4 regions of the Metabacillus sp. SLBN-84 genome follow, and region 3 is predicted to be linked to each of the others. Evidence: riboswitches for the same ligand, from Rfam matches in the RefSeq annotation. Region 3 holds a riboswitch; each other region holds the start of a gene.
What was found. Region 3 has a riboswitch for cyclic di-AMP ahead of RKD52_RS07800 (cation:dicarboxylate symporter family transporter). Riboswitches for the same ligand answer to the same signal wherever they lie in the genome.

Region 1 (4,821 bases), 830 kb from region 3:
ATGTATTTTGAAAGGGTGTTTTAAAAGATGGGTGCACCTTGGACAGTCTTTTTGGAAGGAGTCCGTCCCGGCTCATGGCATAAGAGATTCGTACCTGTGCATACATCATCACTAAAAGAACGGTTGTAATTCCTGCGATAGCCCCCACTGATATAAGGCCTGCAAGTGAATTCTGCCCCACAAACTGAAGGGCAAAAGAAACCGGATCTGCTACATTGAGTTTTGTATAAGGAACCATGCCTGTAAGAATGAGAGATACAACCATATATAGTGCCGTACAAACTGCAAGGGAAGCAATAATGCCAATTGGAACATCTCTTTGCGGTTTTTTCACTTCCTCTGCAGCAGTCGCTACAGCGTCAAATCCAATGTAAGCAAAAAAGACAGTAGCCGCGCCGGTTACGATGCCTTCAAATCCAAATGGCACAAACGGGGTCCAGTTTTCAGGCTTTACATACCAGACGCCTGCCACAATGAATAATAGAATCACAGCCAGTTTAACAAAAACCATAATGTTATTAACCCGCGTGCTTTCTTTAATTCCTTTTGATAAAAGAGCAGTGATCAGCAGGATAATAATGACCGCCGGCAAATCAATCATTCCGCCTTTACCAGCTCCGGGAGCTGATGTCATGGCTGCAGGAAGCTCCAGTCCAAAGCCTGCTAAGAGAGATTGAAAATAGGCAGACCAGCCGGTCGCAACGGCAGACGTTGCAAGCAAGTATTCAAGCATCAAATCCCAGCCGATCAAGAAAGCGAAAAACTCTCCCAAGGTTGCATATGTGTAAGTATAGACACTGCCTGATATTGGAACGGTTGAAGCGAATTCCGCGTAGCAGAAAGCTGCTAGTGCACAGGCAATACCGGAAATGATAAAGGAAAGAATAAGGGCAGGACCTGCTGTCTCAGCTGCTACGACACCGGTCAGTACAAAAATTCCTGTTCCTACAATCGCGCCTATCCCGAGTAAAGTCAGGTCGAATGCGCCCATAGTCCGTGCCAGGGATTTTTGCTGACTTTGCGCGAGCAAGGCAGTAATTGACTTTTTTCTAAAAAGTGAGCTCATGTATATCCTCCAGTGAGTTAGTCTTGAGAGTGAATAAAATGTAGTATAATGTCGAAAATAATAATTGTCAATTATTTTAGAATATTCTTTTATTATAAGCAGTCTTTTTCTTTTCCTGAAAAAAGTTTTTCAAGGTAATAAGCTGATTATGCAGTATGATCAGCTTTTACTTTATCCAAATTTACGGAATTTATTTACCGGCACTTCTTTCTGCACCAAAAAAGCCCGATTCACACGCAAATCGGGCTTTTGGTTCAAGTCAAAACTTCATCTGATAATTTTCAATTTCCCATAAGTGGACAGTATTCCTGTATTCGTGCCATTCCGCTCTTTTATGAAGAAGAAATTGCCGGTATACATGAGAGCCGAGAACCATTTTGGCAAGCGGACCCTTTTCCATTAAATCAAGCGCCGTTTCAAGGTTGTCCGGGAGATGCTTGATTCCTCTTTCCATCCGGGCGGATTCCGTCATGCTGAAGATGTCATCATGAACGGCGGGCTTCGGAAATTCCGACAGCGCGATACCGGCCATTCCTGCTTCAGCAATTGCGGCGTATGCAAGATAGGGATTGGCGCTTGGGTCCGGATGCCTCACTTCTATCCGTGTTGCGGAGCCCCTTTTTGCAGGTATACGGATAAGGGTTGACCGGTTTGAAGTTGACCAGGCTATATAGCACGGGGCCTCAAACCCCGGTACGAGACGTTTGTAAGAATTAACAAGCGGATTGGTAATGGCAGTCAGCTCTTCAATATAGGTGAGCACCCCATTAATAAAATAATAGGCTTCGTTTGAAAGCTGCATATCATCATTTCCATCAAAGAAGATATTTTCCCCGTCTTGAAGGAGGGAGATGTTAACATGCATACCGGAGCCGTTTACCCCTTGCAGAGGTTTAGGCATAAATGACGCATGCAGGTTAAATTGTTTTGCGACATTTTTTACGACCCACTTGTATGTTGTGGCATTATCTGCTGACGTCAGGGCATCATTGAAACGAAAATTGATTTCATGCTGCCCGTTGGCCACTTCATGGTGGGATGCTTCAATTTTGAAGCCCATTGCTTTCAGGGTGCGGTAGATTTCAAGACGGACTCTTTCTCCCAGATCATGTGCGGGCTCAAAATATCCCCCAGTATCGTGGGGATTTGTCGTGGGATTTCCATTTTCGTCGGTTTTAAACAGGAAAAACTCCAGTTCCGGCCCGATGCTGATGCTGTATCCAAGCGACTTGGCTCTTTTTGCGGCGAGCTGCAGGACATATCTTGGATCTCCTTCATAAGGCGTCATATCCGGATTTAATATGCTGCAAAGAAATCTTGCTTCTGCATATTTTTCCTCGACTGACCACGGAATAATAGCGAACGTGCTCAAATCCGGCTTGAGGTATAAATCAGACTGGTTAATAGGACAAAAACCCCTTATGGACGAACCGTCAAACATCATTTTTCCCTCTGCAGCCTCATCAATCTGATCGGCCGTAATGGTGACGTGCTTTAAATTTCCTTCCAGATCAACAAACTGAAGATGCAGCAGTTCGACATGCTTTTCAGCTATTTCTGCTTTTATTTCGCTTAACGGATCTAAAATAGTCAACACAAAGAACACCCCGATTTTTTAGTTTTAATTTCGTTTACGAATGAATTTGAAAAATCGAAGGATTGTATTTTTTGTTTCAGCAGGCTGCGCTGAACGGTCACACCTTCCTCTCTCAAACAACGCATACGGAGTTAGCTGACGGATTCGGACGGTAAGAGTCGCCCGGCCGCTTGATTCAGCGGCTTCACCCCGGAAAATTGGGTCCCCCGTTCCTTAACGGATTCTGCGGATTAGGAAATAAATTGAGCCTATCATACTCCTGGATAATTTTACTTGTAAAGGGATGAAATACCGGGTTTTTACAGATGAATATTCAATCAATCTCTGTTTTTCTTCTGTTTACTCTCGTTTTCTCTCTTTCTCAATTTTATTTGAGCAGATGTCGTTTTTGCAGTCTGGTATAGACAGTGATTTTTTAGAAAAGATGAGGCAAAGAAAAAAGAGTATGCTCAATTTGCATACTCCCTTTTTGTTCCGGTTATTTAGTTCTTTCATTCAAGGAGCCGCTCCAGATCCTTATCAACCACAAACACTTCAATTCGTTCGCCCATCTTTGTGCTGATATCGCTGTGGCTTGAAAGAACCCTGCAGCCCGTGCAGTTTTCTACAATTTCTTCAAATTTTTTACTGTACATTTCACGCAGAACCTGTCTCATTTGTTTAACGAGTTTTCTGCCATTTTCGTTTTCAACCAGATGTTTTTCCTCAACTGTGAGAACGCCCTTAAACCGGGCAATGACCATATCATGGACAATGTAGGTTCTTGTTTCCTGCGGTCCGCGTCCGATTAAATCCCTTTGAAGCTTGATAAAGGCTTCACTTAATTCCATTTCCAATTTCTTTTTAGGCGACACAGCCATTTGATTATACCCCCGGCACAAATGCTTTTGATTAGGATAAACGGATGCCGTTCAAGAGGATTTTAGAAGATGGCAAGATCCCCCTTGAGCTTTGCATCATTAGACGAGTTTATCTTACTTACCCGCCATGACCCTGTCAATAGCATTCTGTAAATGACAGGAAACAGAGTGTACAGTTGACAGGCTGATACAAGCGGGAGAGAGAAGTGAGATTTTTTAAAAACGTGAGGAAATGAGAGTAAGAGAGAGAATAATAGACTAAAGGTCACTAAAGTCCCTGTTTTTTAGTGTATTTCCTTGTTTACACAGTTTTATCGCGGGAGTAAGATAATCTCGTAATCACGAATTGCATATCGGCCTAGTCCCGTGACACGGGAACGGAGGAACCAATTTTTTGGGGTTAATTCTGCTTTTGCAGAAAGGATGAGATCTTTCGCCATCCTACCCGTCAGCTAACTTCGTCGGCTAAAGCGAAGGAGGTCCAAAGACCGCCTTAACAGGAGTCTTTTTTTTACTGCCTTTTTTTAGGCAGAGAAGAGGCCTGGGGACTGTAGAAGGTCTTTTTGATTCAGCAATTCGTTTGAAAAAGGAAAAACGGAAGACGGAACGCAAAGAGGGCTGCGGCTTGCTGGGCGTTAAGTAGACCAATGAGTACTTTTTCTCCAAAACAGCCATATGAGAATCAATCATGCCGGGCAGCTGCCTGCTGATTTGATTACATGTGTACTGGGTTGGGGGAAGAGTAAGCATTGGTCTCTTTTTTTGTTCTATGGCTGATTGATCCTGAAAGGGTTAATTCAGCAAGAGAACAAAATGCACTGTCAATCATGGAACGATTCGGGGGATAACGATGAATCAGACACTGGTTATAGGCAAGGGGGATTTATTCGTTTCTGTAATAGAGGAGATTAACGTTCACCGCAAATACGCAGATGTGATGTCTTATGAACAGTATGCGTTTGAGCTGACAAACTCAAAGGAAGGCAATACAAGGCTGGATAATCTGCTTGAACTTGAAAAGAGATTTGACGGCTATCAATCTGTCTATATTATCTCGGATTCAATCAACGAAGGATTTGAACTGACGGCTTTTTTCTCTGATCTGGGAACAATGAGGATTGTTGTGATGACAGATGACAGCAGGCATTATGATCTTTACAAAAAATTAGGCGCCAGATATGTCATTTTAAGCAAGCCGGCATCATGCTCCTATTGGCTCGGAGAATTGAATCAAGTCTAAAGCAGACAGCAAAAATCAATTAAGGAGGTGGATCTCTAAAAGAGATATCAAACCAGAA
Region 2 (4,821 bases), 810 kb from region 3:
TGGCGGTGACCATAATGATCGGGATATCCGAAAACAGCCTGATTTCCCGGCAGATGTCAAAGCCGCTTTTATCCGGCATCATCACATCCAAGATCACCAGCGCAGGATTTTCGTTTGCTATTAAATCTGCCGCTTTATTGCCGTCAGTGGTTTTCACGCAGGAATAGCCTGAAGGTGCAAGATAAAGCTCCAGCAGATTAAGCATCAGCTGTTCATCATCAATCAGAAGTATTTTTTTCATGCTATTGACTCCTTTTGAAACTCAATAATAATAGAAGTTCCTTTTCCAAGCCTGCTTTCCGCATGGACAGTGCCTCCCGCAGCCTCCACAATTTCTTTCACGATGGCCAAACCAAGGCCTGTCCCTCCGCTGTGGCGTGACCTTGACTTGTCTACTCTGTAGAGCCTGTCAAAGACATGCTGCAGGTCATTTTCAGGTATCCCGATCCCCTCATCAGAATAGGCAATCTTCACGGAATGATGGTCTTCCCGGACTTTCACTGTAATGGCTGAATGTTCCTCTGAATAGCGGATGGCGTTGTCTAAAATATTCAATGTGACCTGCTCAAACCTTGCCTGATCGATAAAAAGATAGACCTCATCTTCCGGGAAGTCCTCTACAACTTTCATCTTTTTGTCTGCCAGAACGGGCTGAACCTGTTCTGCTGTTTTACGGAGAAACGCCCGAATTTCCGTTTTCTCTTTTTCAATTTGAAAAGACAGCTGATCCATCCTTGCCAGTTCAAAAAGATCCTCCACTAATCTTGAGAGGCTGGACGTTTGATCAGTGAGTATTGTCAAATAGCTCGCCCGCTCAGCTTGAGGAAGATCCGGTCTTTTTGCCACATCGGCGTAGCCTTTAATATACGTGAGGGGGGTACGCAATTCGTGAGCGATGCTCGCCAAAAATTCGTTTCTTTCCTGCTTCAGATGTTCAAGATCATTTGCGAGCTTTTGAATCGATCCACCAAGCTCCCCAAGCTCATCGTTTCTGTGCATTTGAAGCTTAACGGTAAAATCCCCTGCACTTAACCGCTCTGTTGCTTCTTTCATCTTGAGCAGGGGCTTTGTCACGATTCTTGATAAAAAGAAGACGGCTATAATGGTCAGCAGCACAGAAACCGTCCCGATAAAAAGGAAATGGTCGTTCAGCCTTGAGATCATGGATTGAATGGAGTCTGTCCCTTTAAACATATAGACATATCCGTTTACCTTTTCCCCGTCGCGGACGGGGCTTGCCGTCCAGATATAAGGACTTTTTTTCCAATCTTCCCCTGATTCAAGCGGCTCTTTCAATGCCTTTTTCATATCTGAATTGAGTTCAGCAGATCCATAGAGAACGGTTTTATCCGCTGCTGTCAGCAAAACGTCCGTATCAGCTTCCGATTCCATGAGAACAACATGCTCCATTGTTGTTTCATCACCGTGTTTCTCAAGGACATCACGGTGGCTGTCCCCCCTGATTTGCAGGGCATTCAGCTCTTCCTCCACACGTGTATTTACAAGATTTCTGTATAAAAAGAGAAAGAGACAGGTTTCTACTATTAAGATAATGGAAAAAAACAATAATCCGATTTTGATGGCAAGCTTGTTCACGGTAAATCCCCTTATAACTCTTATTTCTTTTACCATAACAGAAAAATGTGCATATTTTGTGCACTTAATATTAACGTACAGACGAAAAAAGCGGCCATTAACGGCCGCTTTTCCATGAAATCTATTTTTTTACACCGTTTTTTGGTCAACTTCAGGAATCACGTAATCTCCATGCTTCTTCTCTGTTTCAGCAACAATGACAGCACATGCTGCGTCACCAGTGATATTGACGGCTGTACGCGCCATATCAAGAAGGCGATCAATCCCGATGATCAGGGCGATGCCCGCTACCGGAAGTCCGACAGAGTTCAGTACCATGGCAAGCATGATCAGACCTACACCAGGCACTCCTGCTGTTCCGATTGAGGCAAGAACAGCTGTCAGAACAACAGTAATCAATTGTGTGAATGATAAGTCAATGCCATATACCTGTGCGATAAAGATTGTTGCTACACCTTGCATAATGGCCGTTCCGTCCATGTTGATCGTTGCGCCAAGCGGCTGAACGAAGCTTGAAATCGGCTCAGGAACCTTCAGTCGTTTTTGCGCAGTCTCCATTGAAACCGGAAGAGTAGCATTACTGCTCGACGTACTGAAAGCTACTGCCATTGCAGGAGAGAAGTTCTTAAAGAAAGCAATCGGGCTCTGCTTTGCAAGGAATGCGATAGATCCTCCGTATGTGATAATAGCGTGGATAATAAGGGCCAGAATGACAACACCCATATACAATCCCATTGCTTTCAGTGCATCCAGACCCTGGCTTCCTACTGCTGTTGCAATAAGACCGAATGTACCGTATGGAGCAAATTTCATCACTAGATTTACAAGATACATCATTAAATCATTGCCCTGCTCAACAAACTTCAGCAAAGCACTCGCTTTTTTACCAAGGAATGTAATTCCAAGACCTACAAAGATGGAGAATACAATGATCTGCAGCATGTTTCCGTCAGCAAACGCCTTGATTGGATTTGTTGGAATCATGTTTAAGAAGGTTTCAGCGACAGATGGTGCTTCCTTCGCATCATATTCAGCTGATTTTGTATCAAATTCTCCAATATTTCCCGGCTGAATTGTCAGTGCAAGGATTAAGCCGATAACAATGGCTACAGCTGTTGTTACAAGGAAATAAGAAACAGTTTTAACACCAATTCTTCCAAGCTTCTTCGGATCTCCGAGCCCGGCTACCCCAAGAGTGATGGAGAAGAAGACAATCGGCACTACAAGCATGTTGATTAAGTTCAAGAAGATTTTTCCAAGCGGCGTGAACAGGAAAGTATCCAGCTGCTTAAATAAATCCGGTGCGGTTATATTGAGGATTAAACCTACAATTGCACCCAGAATGAGACCAATGATGATTTTCGTTGCTAGTTTCATAGACAACCTCCGTAAAATAGAATAATAAAAAGCTAGTTATTTATTCCCAGTTTAACGGGATGGAGAAACATGATTGTGAGAGTTTTTTGAAAAATACAAAAAAACCACAGGAGATACCCGCGGTTTGTATTAGTCAATTTGAATAATTATGACTTTTCACAGTTGAGTCTCTCCAGCGCAAGCGAGGTTAGCTGTCGGATTCGGACGAAGAGCTGTCCTACCTCATACTACAAGGATTCACCCCCAGTGCATCTGCACCTATTCGGGTCCCCCGCTCCTGTTAAGGATTAAGCGTATATTTATTAAGTTATACTACTATTCTAAATAATAGTTTGTCTTTTGGCAAACATCAAAATTTGCCTTTAGTTGGATTAAAGCATAAAATTTAGCAGAAATCGCGATAAATTAAGGAGTTTTCCCATGAAAAGATGGATCAAAAATTTTTTTCTGATAGCCGTGGCAGCACTTGTACTTGCCTTTGCAGGCTTTTACATATGGTCACAGCAGACATATAAACCTTCAGATGACCTTTATAACTCCACGAACGTTCAGAAGAAAAACAATGCCGATGGCTACTTGCTCTTTGAACCAGTGAATCAAAAGACAAAAACGGGCATCATTTTTTATCCAGGAGCAAAGGTCGAGCCCGAGGCTTACGCTTATCTTGCCGAACAGCTTGCTCAGCGGGGCTATACAGCGGCGATTGTTAAAATGCCTTTTAACCTGGCGATTACCGGCATCAATAAAGCAAGCAATGTGATTAAGGATCATCCGGAGATTACAAAATGGTATCTTGGAGGGCATTCACTTGGAGGAGCTTCAGCATCCATATATGCCTATGACAACCAGGATACAGTAAAAGGATTGTTCCTAATGGCTGCCTACCCGACAGATTCCAGTGATTTTTCCGGAACGGATTTTCCGATTCTGACAATCTATGCTGATAGAGACGGCCTGGCCACTCTTGAGGATATACGGGAGAAGAAACATTTGCTTTCAGATGACACGTTCTTTTACAGGATAAAAGGAGGAAATCATGCGCAGTTCGGCATTTACGGAAATCAAAAAGGCGATAACGAAGCAGACATCAACGTGTATATTCAGCAGGATCTCATCGTCAGTAAAATTGACCGGTGGATCTTAATGAATCAGTAGATTTCAGAGTGAAACTTACAAAAAAAGCTGCACCCGCGCGAAAAGCTCATGGGTGCAGCTTCTTCTCATTATTTTGTTGCCTCAAGAAACTCCTCTGCATCCTGAACAATAAGAGCCACTGCGTCTTTCCAGAAATCTTCTTTTGTCAGATCAGCGCCAAGATGCTTCATTGCAAGATCTTCAACCTGCATCGAGCCTGTATCTTTAAGTAAGGCAATGTACTTCTGTTCAAAAGCAGCTCCTTCCTCAAGCGCTTTTGCATAGATTCCAAGCGAGAACAAATAACCGAATGTATACGGGAAGTTATAGAATGGTACGCCCGTAATATGGAAGTGCAGCTTTGATGCCCAGAAGTGAGGGTGATACTCGCCCAATGAATCACAATATGCTTCTTTTTGCGCGGCTTCCATCAGCTCGCTGATTCTCTCCGCACTCACCATTCCTTTTTTGCGCTCTTCATAGAACGCATTTTCAAAAATAAAGCGGCCATGTATATTCATCAGAAGCGCCACACTGCGCTGAACTTTATCTTCAAGCAGGGCAAGGCGCTCTTCTTCTGTTTTTGCTTTTTTTACAGAAGCATCCGCCACAATCATCTCGGCAAATGTCGAGGCCGTTTCCGCCACATTCATCGCATAGCTGCGGTTAAGCGGATGAACGCCTGCCATTGCATGCTGATGAAAAGCATGGCCA
Region 3 (4,821 bases):
CTGGGGTTTTTAATTTCAGGGTTTGGATCATTTATCCTGATCGTATTGGGCCTTGCGCTCTTTACTGAATTTTATCCTAATGAGGACCCGTCCGTAGGTGCAGGAGTTGGATTTGCAGTGGCAATCGGTTTCGTGTTTTCAGCACCGGTTGCTGCCATGATCGGGATTGTTGGAGGAGTGCTTACATATGGTTTCAAGGAGTACAATAAGAACTAACAAAACCCCCGGAACATTTTCCGGGGGCTCAACTTATTTATGCACTTGCTTTCATAACTTCATCCGCTTTAATCCGGTTGTACTGGCCTTCGGATTTTGACATCACAATGGCAGCGAGTGTATTGCCGACAAGGTTGACGACTGTGCGGGCCATATCCATGATGCGGTCAACACCTGCAATGAAGGCAAGTCCTTCTGCAGGAATTCCAATCGTTCCGAGAGTGGCAAGCAGCACGACAAAGGATGTTCCAGGAACGGCAGCCATCCCTTTAGACGTAACCATCAAGACTAAGATCAGCGTTAATTGCTGAACGATCGTTAATTCAATGCCGTAGACCTGTGCGAGGAACAAGGCAGCGATGGCCTGATAAAGCACTGATCCGTCAAGGTTAAAAGTGTATCCGATCGGAACGACGAAAGACACAATTCCTTTAGGGCATCCCATTTTTTCAAGCTTTTCCATGATGCGGGGAAGGACGGTTTCAGAGCTTGACGTACTAAATGCAAGCAGCAGCTCGTCCTTAATGTAGCGCAGCAGCATAAAGATATTGACGCCCGCCCATTTTGCCACTGCACCCAGCACGACAATCAGGAAGAAAATCAGTGCAGCGTATACTAATAGAACCAATTTTCCAAGAGACAGCAGTGAATCAATTCCAAATTTCGAAACGGTTACTCCAATCAGGGCAAACACGCCGAGTGGAGCCACTTTCATTACGAGATTTACGACGTGGAACATCGCGTGTGAAACACCGTCAAAGAATTGCAGGACGGGCTTTCCGCGTTCTCCAATGGCTGCTACGCCAAGGCCGAAGAGGACGGAGAAAAAGATGATGGCAAGCATATCGCCTTCTACGACGGATTTAAAGAAGTTCGTCGGCACAATATGAAGGAACGTTTCGGCAACCGATTTTTCACTTTGCTCCTCAGATGTGTCGACATACTGCTGGATATCTGTCTTTTGGGCAGATTCAAGGTCAACACCCTGTCCCGGCTGAAAGACGTTTGCAAGCAATACACCGAGGACAATCGCTACGGTTGTAATGATTTCAAAATAGAGAATGGTTTTTCCGCCGAGTCTTCCAACGTGTTTTCCATTCCCGGCACCCGCAACTCCAACAATCAGACTGGAGATAACAATCGGAATCACGATCATTTTGATCAAACGGAGAAACAAGTCACCAAGCGGCTGCAGCACGGCTGCAAGGCGAGGGTCATTAAACCAGACGACACCAACTAAAATACCTAAAATCAAACCAATGAAAATTTGGGAAGCCAGTCCCAAACGAAATTTCTTCATAGATGAACCTCCTCTTTGATGTAAGAATTCTGAAAATACAAAAAAAGACCAATCTAAAGTAAGAAAGGTCTTTAATACACAATTAAAGTCTTTCTCCCAATAAAGCATACGAGGTTAACTGTCGGATTCGGGATTGAGAGTTCCCTTCCATTTACGGATTCACCCCAAGGTAAGAGCCTTACCAAATGCATGATTCCCCCGCTCTGAAAAGATTAAGCTTATTATGAAGTTTGTCTGTTTATAAAATCACACAAGATATAATTTACTCTGAATGCAGACAAGTTGTCAATTGTTTTTTACTAGCATTCAGCCTGGACAATACGCTCAGTTGGTACTTTTAATTAGGGTTATGGTAAACTTTTAACATAAAAGAGCCTTGAAAGAAGTTGAATGGAAATGAACGGACGAAGCGGTCCAAGAGTGATTCTCCATGTGGATATGAACAGTTTTTACGCATCAGTTGAGATGGCGTTTGAGCCTGAGCTGAGGGGGAAACCCCTCGCCATTGCCGGAAATGTGGAAGAACGGAAGGGAATTGTTGTCACGTGCAGCTATGAGGCAAGAGCAAGAGGAGTGAAAACAACAATGCCGCTGTGGCAGGCGAAGCGCCATTGTCCCGAACTGATTGTCAGGAAGCCGAATTTTGACCGGTACCGGAAGGCATCAAGAGCAATGTTCGACCTGTTAAGAGAATTTACCGAGCTGGTTGAGCCTGTCTCTATTGATGAAGGGTATATGGATTTGACGGAATATCTGAAGGAAGGCAATCCGCTTCAAGTGGCAAAAACGATTCAGCAGCGATTGCTTGAAGAGCTGCTTCTGCCATCAAGTATTGGCATTGCCCCGAATAAGTTCCTTGCCAAGATGGCTTCCAATATGAAAAAGCCACTGGGCATCACCGTCCTCAGAAAACGGGAGCTTCACGAGACACTGTGGCCGCTTCCAGCAGGCGAGATGCACGGAGTGGGAGAAAAAACGGCAGAAAAACTCCGCACCATTGGCATTCAGACGATCAAAGATCTGGCTGAAGCCGATCCGATTTCATTGAAACAGCTCCTGGGCATTAACGGTGAACGGCTGAAAAAAAGGGCAAACGGTATAGACAGCAGGGAAGTCAACCCGGACAGCATCCATGATTTTAAGAGCATTGGGAATTCTACCACTCTCTCCAAAGATTCAAGTGATGTTCGCGTCCTGTACGATACTCTGAACCGCCTTTCCCAGTCCGTCAGCATGCGGATGAAACGGAAAGAGGTGCTTGGAACAAAGATCTTTATTACGATTCGCTACTCAGACAGAAGCACATTTACCCGCAGCCGGACAGTCAATAATCCACTTGGTGAAAAGGAAGAGCTGTACACTCACGCAAAAGAGATTTTTGACAGGCACTGGACGGGAGATCCCGTACGTTTGCTTGGGGTTACGTGCCAGGACCTTGTGCCAAAAGGAGCTGCCTATAAACAGCTGGATCTGTTTTCTTTTCAGGAGGATGCAAAAAAAGAGCCTCTATTTAAAACGATTGAGGACATTCAGAAAAAATTTGGAGAAAGTGTCATTAAACGCGGGATGAAAGCGGTCCACCTGGAAGATGATAAAACAAGCGGGACAAGTTTCAATAAAGATTTTTTAAGGGAATGAGACAAGGCGCTTTCCTTGATAAAAGCAAGGGCACTGTGTTATTTTACAGAAGGAATGCATATTCATGCGAACAACGATATTTGGGACAGAAAGGGAGTATAAACATGTCTAAACAGCAAATTGGCGTTATCGGTTTGGCCGTCATGGGCAAAAACCTCGCTCTTAATATAGAAAGCCGCGGCTATTCGGTGGCCGTTTATAACCGTTCTTCAGATAAAACAGAAGAAATGCTGAAAGAACACAGCGGCAAGAACCTGACAGGTACATACAGCATTGAAGAATTTGTTCAGTCTCTTGAAACACCGCGCAAAATTCTTCTTATGGTAAAAGCCGGTTTTGCAACAGATGCAACAATCGAGCAGCTTCTTCCACATCTTGATAAAGGCGATATTCTGATCGACGGCGGAAATACGCTGTACACAGATACACAGCGCAGAAACAAAGAGCTTGCTGAAAGCGGCATTCACTTTATCGGCACCGGCGTTTCAGGCGGAGAGGAAGGAGCCCTTAAAGGACCTTCGATCATGCCTGGCGGACAAAAGGAAGCATTTGAGCTTGTAAAGCCGATTTTTGAAGCGATATCTGCAAAAGTGGACGGAGATCCATGTACAACTTATATCGGTCCGGACGGTGCCGGCCATTATGTGAAAATGGTGCATAACGGCATTGAGTACGGCGATATGCAGCTGATTTCAGAAGCGTATTTCATCCTTAAAAATGTTCTTGGCCTATCTGCACAGGAACTGCATGAAGTATTTGCCGAGTGGAATAAAGGCGAGCTTGACAGCTATCTGATTGAAATCACGGCTGACATTTTCACAAAAACAGATGATGAAACAGGCAAGCCGCTTGTTGATGTGATTCTTGATACAGCAGGACAAAAAGGAACTGGAAAATGGACAAGCAAAAGTGCCCTTGATTTAGGTGTTCCGCTTCCGATTATTACGGAATCCGTGTTTGCCCGCTTCATCTCTGCCATGAAAGATGAGCGTGTAAAAGCGAGCGGCATTCTTTCGGGTCCTTCTGTTACACCATTTGAAGGCGACAAAAAAGAACTGATTGAAGTTGTCCGCAAAGCGCTTTATATGAGTAAAATCTGCTCGTATGCACAAGGTTTTGCCCAAATGAGAGCAGCTTCTGAGGAATACAACTGGGATCTTCAGTACGGCGACATCGCGATGATTTTCAGAGGCGGATGCATCATCCGTGCAGCCTTCCTTCAAAAAATCAAAGATGCGTATGACCGCGACGGCGAGCTTGCGAATCTTCTGCTTGACCCTTACTTCAAAGAGATCGCAGAAAGCTACCAGGGAGCTCTACGCAAAGTGCTGACAGTTGCTATTGAGCAGGGTGTTCCGGTACCAAGCTTCTCGGCTGCCCTTTCCTATTACGACAGCTACCGCACGGCTACATTGCCTGCCAACCTTATTCAGGCGCAGCGCGACTACTTCGGAGCGCACACTTACCAGCGTACAGACAAAGAAGGCATTTTCCATACAGAATGGATGTCTAAGTAAAAACAGAACACGGGGCCTTGTGCTCCGTGTTTTTTACTGTTTCTAAACCGGTGAATCGGGGTAAAATGTTACGGATAAGAAAAGAACGGGGTGAATAATGATGCTTTATTTATTGGCAATTTTACTGCCGCCTGTGGCTGTGCTGTTTGT
Region 4 (4,821 bases), 810 kb from region 3:
CGTTCCTTATCTGGATCTTATGGGTTGATCAGGGGAACTTTGCCGGAGCACTTGAAAAAATGATTGCCGTGCTGGTCATTGCCTGTCCATGTGCACTGGGCCTCGCTACCCCAACCTCCATCATGGCAGGTTCCGGGCGAGCTGCAGAAGCGGGTATTCTTTTCAAAGGCGGAGAACACCTGGAGACGGCACACCTTGTCGATACGATTGTTTTAGATAAAACCGGTACTGTGACAAAAGGGGAACCGGAATTAACTGATGTGATTCTGTATGGGGAGCGCGATGAAGAAACGGTTCTGAAGCTGATTGCTGCAGCAGAAAATCAGTCTGAACATCCTCTGGCTCAGGCCATTGTCGCCGGAGCCAGAGAGAAAGGCGTCGAGCTCGCAGAAGCTAGCCAGTTTGAATCTGTACCTGGCTTTGGTATTAAGGCTGAGGCGGGCGGCCATCAAGTGCTGGTCGGAACAATCCGCCTGATGGAGAAATACGGGATCGACGCACAACCAGCTCTTTTTGAAAAGGAACGCCTTGAAGCAGATGGAAAAACGGCTATGCTTGCGGCAATTGACGGGGAACTAGCAGGGTTGATTGCAGTAGCTGATACGATCAAAGAAACTTCTAAAGCAGCGGTTGAACGGTTAAAGCAGATGGGACTTAACGTCATCATGATGACGGGTGACAACGAACGGACAGCACAGGCAATCGCTAAAGCTGCGGGCATTGATCATGTTATTGCTGAAGTGCTTCCTGAAGGAAAAGCAGAAGAAGTGATAAACCTTCAGAAGGCAGGGAAAAAAGTGGCGATGGTAGGAGACGGCATTAATGATGCTCCAGCTCTCGCCGCTGCAGACACAGGCATGGCAATTGGCACAGGAACGGACATCGCCATGGAAGCTGCGGATATTACGCTGATGAGAGGCGACTTGAACAGCATTGCAGATGCCATCTACATGAGCAAGCTGACCATCCGCAACATCAAGCAGAACCTCTTCTGGGCTTTTGGATATAATACGCTCGGCATTCCAGTTGCAGCGGCCGGTCTGCTTGCACCGTGGCTTGCAGGAGCAGCCATGGCCTTAAGTTCCGTATCAGTCGTACTGAATGCCTTAAGGCTGCAGCGTGCAAAATTATAAAGAGTGTGAACCAGGTCTGCCGCGGCGGCCTGGTTTTTTTGATACAGTGTTTTTTCACCCCAAAATGGACCCGGACTGTTAGACACCTGTTTTGGATCGTTATACCTGGTATTTCGCTTGTTAGCACGGCAGTTTGGACTGTTAGACACTGACTATGGATTGTTAGCGAGACCGGAGCCCCCTGAGATGACCTCTTTTTTCAGCGGTAGGCGGAGTTACGCCCGGTAATCCGGCTGCGACGACAGAGTTGGATGTAAAATGAATGAAGTTGTTTGTAAAAGTACAAAAGTCGGTAGGTAAGACACAGAAGCCGGAAGAAAAAATACGATAGTTGGACGTAATGATCACATCACACTTGCCGCTTCAGCAATCTATATCGAAGTACGCAGGTATGCCTTGAGAAAAAACCTGAAATTTACAGCCAGACTCAGCAAAACATATATGTAAGCGCTTAAATAAGCGATTTACACCTGAAATCAAAGCTTTTTGCCCAAATATGCCTCTTTACTGTCCATTCCAACAGGAGTAAGATACTCTCATAACTCACATTCATATGTTCTTAAATCGCTGAATCCATTAGGAGCGGGGGACCCAAATTTGCTGCAGATTGCAGCTCGGGGTGAATCCTTTACAGGTAGGGCTACTCTCATTGCCCGAATCCGACAGCTAACTTCGCAAGCGTTCTTGAGAGAGGATAAATGAAACATATTGCTGTCTAAAAAAACAGGCGCAGTGGTTCATGGGACCTCTGTGTCTTTTTTGTGTGCAAAAATAATGGATTGAAAGAAGGAAAAATCAGGTGGGAAAGCAGTTTGCGGTTTTTGGGCTCGGACGTTTCGGAGGAAGTCTTGTAAAGGAATTTCATGAAATGGGAATTGAAGTGCTGGCAGTTGATAAAGATGATGAAAAGGTGCAGTACTATTCACAATATGCCACTCTGGCTGTGCAGGCAAATGCGATTGATGAAACAACATTGAAGCAGCTTGGGGTCCGGAATGTGGATCATGCCTTTGTTTCTTTCGGCGATGATATCGAAGGGAGCATCCTGACCTCACTGATTTTAAAAGAGATGAAGATTCCCCAGGTTTGGGCAAAGGCTCAAAATGACTATCATCACAAAGTTTTAGACAAAATAGGAGTAGACAAAGTCATCCATCCCGAGCGTGATATGGCAAAACGCATCGCGCACTATATCTTCTCAGAGAAAATGGTTGATTACATTGAACTATCAAAAGATTATAGTATGGCTGAGCTAGTCGCTACATCCAAAATCCACAGGAAAACGCTGATTGATCTTGATATTAGATCGAGATACGGCTGCAACATTGTAGGAATTCAGCGGGAGGAAGAAATCATTGTTTCCCCGCCGGCGGAAGAATCCATTAAAACCGGTGATATTCTGCTGGTAATTGGACGTAATAAGGACATATCAAGATTTGAGGAGGAGGGGATGTAGGTGATCAGTTCTCAGAAACTGCAAAAAATGATTCGTTTTAATCCGTCCCAGCTTCTAGTGATTGTTTTTGCAGCGGGAATTTCCCTTGGATCTGCTTTGCTCATGCTTCCAATATCCACACATGAGCCAATCAGATGGATCGACGCTTTTTTTGTTGCAACTTCGGCTATGACAGTAACGGGGCTTTCGCCTGTTGATCCAGGTTCGACATTCACATATACGGGCCAGTTTATTATCGCCATGCTCATACAGCTTGGCGGGCTCGGTATTATGTCTTTTGGTGTTCTTATTTACATGGTTTTAGGACGTAAAATCGGCATTAAAGAACGTTTAATGATGCAAACGGCTCTGAACCAGACCTCTATAGGCGGTGTCATTAATTTAGTAAAGTACTTATTTTTATTCTCTTTAATCATCGAGTTTATTGCAATGATTTTCCTTTCATTCAGGTGGGTTCCTGAGTTTGGATGGGAAAAAGGTTTGTTTTACAGTTTCTTTCATTCCATTTCAGCTTTTAATAACGCAGGATTTGCCTTATGGCCGGATAATCTGATGAGATATGTGGGAGACCCGCTGATCAATTTTGTGCTTTCATCTCTCTTTATTATCGGAGGGATCGGATTTACCGTGCTCATCGATATATGGCGGAAAAGAAGCTTTAAAAAGTTTTCGCTTCATACGAAGCTGATGCTGGTTGGAACCCTCATTATTAATACAGCAGCTATGTTCATTATCTTCTTTATTGAGTATTCAAACCCTGAAACTCTCGGAAATCTGTCGTCAGGAAGCAAGCTCCTTGCCTCGTATTTTCAGGCTGTATCTCCAAGAACCGCCGGTTTTAATACCCTTGATATGGCAAGTCTTGAAGATTCGACTTTATTCCTTATGATCATTCTCATGTTCGTGGGAGCAGGAAGTGCGTCAACCGGAGGCGGAATTAAGCTTACAACCGCAATTATTATTCTCTTTGCCACCTTTTCTTTTTTAAGGGGGAGAGAAACACTCAATATTGCCAAACGTTCGCTTCATCCAAAATACATTGTAAAAGCCCTTGCTATTACAGTCGCAAGTCTTCTATTTGTCATTACAGCTGTCTTTATCCTGACGGTATCAGAAGACCTTACATTTATGGAAATCGTTTTTGAAGTGGTATCTGCCTTTGGTACTGTCGGTCTGTCCATGTCCGTTACGCCAAAGCTGACTGACCTTGGAAAGCAAGTCATCATCTTTATCATGTTCTTAGGAAAAGTAGGACCGCTTACGCTTTTATTCTCTATAGCAAAACCTCAAAAGGAAAAAATCAAATATCCAAATGAAGACATTTTAACAGGATGAAAAAAGGGCTCCGCTATAAGCGGGGCCTTTACAAATTCGATAAGATAAGGGAAGCAAGCACACCAACGGAAGCGATAAAACCTACTACAGGCCCTCCCTCCTCAAAGGCTTCAGGCATCATGGTCGAAGCAACCATAGCAATGATTCCGCCTGCGGCAAAGGCGCCTATTCCCGCAATCACATCAGGGCCTGCCTGCTGCAGGAGCGTATATCCAAGAAATGAACTTAAAGAGGACAGCATAAGCACGATGAGCCACATGGTAAGGATTTTCTTTTTTGAGTACCCGTCCTTGCGCAGTCCGACTGAGCTTGACAGTCCTTCTGGAAAATTGCTGATAAAAACAGCTGTGACCATCAGGAAACTGACGGCATTTTCCTGAAGCAGGCTGACTCCGATGATGACGGACTCAGGTATGGCATCAATGACAGTGCCGATAAAAATCGAGACTCCAGAATGATTTTCGGGGTTTTTATTTGATCGCTTGCGGTCACTGCCGCCTTTTTTCGTAATCAGCAGTTCGCTGATCGTGAAGGTGAGCGAACCAATGATAAATCCTGCTGATGCGGTCATCAGTCCGCCGTCATCTACAGATTCCCTTAAAAGTTCAAAAGAAGCTGCTCCTATTAAAACACCTGTACCAAACGACATAATCCACCCGAGGATTCTGCGGGGTATTTCTTTATAGATGCCAAGCAATGCGCCCAGCAGAATAGAGGAACCGGCAAAAGCTCCCCACAATGCGGCCTGCAGCATTTGTCTAAAGTCCCTCCTCACCCAAATTTCTACCTATAGCTTTCCAAAGATTGTTAAAAGAATACGAATAATCACATGTAAAAGATTTGAATTTTCAGTAAAATAAGAAGTGAACGCATTTCCTGAAACGGGATGCACAACCA

Region 1: another riboswitch for cyclic di-AMP. It lies ahead of glnA (type I glutamate--ammonia ligase); the one in region 3 lies ahead of RKD52_RS07800 (cation:dicarboxylate symporter family transporter).
Region 2: another riboswitch for cyclic di-AMP. It lies ahead of RKD52_RS03650 (dicarboxylate/amino acid:cation symporter); the one in region 3 lies ahead of RKD52_RS07800 (cation:dicarboxylate symporter family transporter).
Region 4: another riboswitch for cyclic di-AMP. It lies ahead of RKD52_RS03680 (potassium channel family protein); the one in region 3 lies ahead of RKD52_RS07800 (cation:dicarboxylate symporter family transporter).

The regions. Positions count from the first base shown of each region.
Region 1 covers NZ_JBRJIP010000001.1:739,354-744,174, forward strand. Annotated here, with positions in the region: gene RKD52_RS03570 (amino acid permease) at 1-1,066, opposite strand, end outside; gene glnA (type I glutamate--ammonia ligase) at 1,326-2,660, opposite strand; cyclic di-AMP (ydaO/yuaA leader) riboswitch at 2,768-2,901, opposite strand; gene RKD52_RS03580 (DUF2294 domain-containing protein) at 3,155-3,523, opposite strand; cyclic di-AMP (ydaO/yuaA leader) riboswitch at 3,869-4,005, shown strand; gene RKD52_RS03585 (hypothetical protein) at 4,374-4,763, shown strand.
Region 2 covers NZ_JBRJIP010000001.1:755,243-760,063, reverse strand. Annotated here, with positions in the region: gene RKD52_RS03660 (response regulator transcription factor) at 1-241, opposite strand, end outside; gene RKD52_RS03655 (sensor histidine kinase) at 238-1,596, opposite strand; gene RKD52_RS03650 (dicarboxylate/amino acid:cation symporter) at 1,726-2,973, opposite strand; cyclic di-AMP (ydaO/yuaA leader) riboswitch at 3,135-3,277, opposite strand; gene RKD52_RS03645 (alpha/beta fold hydrolase) at 3,394-4,128, shown strand; gene RKD52_RS03640 (M3 family oligoendopeptidase) at 4,197-4,821, opposite strand, start outside.
Region 3 covers NZ_JBRJIP010000001.1:1,568,503-1,573,323, forward strand. Annotated here, with positions in the region: gene RKD52_RS07795 (hypothetical protein) at 1-216, shown strand, start outside; gene RKD52_RS07800 (cation:dicarboxylate symporter family transporter) at 254-1,516, opposite strand; cyclic di-AMP (ydaO/yuaA leader) riboswitch at 1,605-1,745, opposite strand; gene RKD52_RS07805 (DNA polymerase IV) at 1,913-3,154, shown strand; gene gndA (NADP-dependent phosphogluconate dehydrogenase) at 3,259-4,671, shown strand; gene RKD52_RS07815 (YqaE/Pmp3 family membrane protein) at 4,772-4,821, shown strand, end outside.
Region 4 covers NZ_JBRJIP010000001.1:762,867-767,687, forward strand. Annotated here, with positions in the region: gene RKD52_RS03675 (heavy metal translocating P-type ATPase) at 1-1,133, shown strand, start outside; cyclic di-AMP (ydaO/yuaA leader) riboswitch at 1,689-1,829, shown strand; gene RKD52_RS03680 (potassium channel family protein) at 1,933-2,589, shown strand; gene RKD52_RS03685 (TrkH family potassium uptake protein) at 2,617-3,924, shown strand; gene RKD52_RS03690 (ZIP family metal transporter) at 3,953-4,678, opposite strand.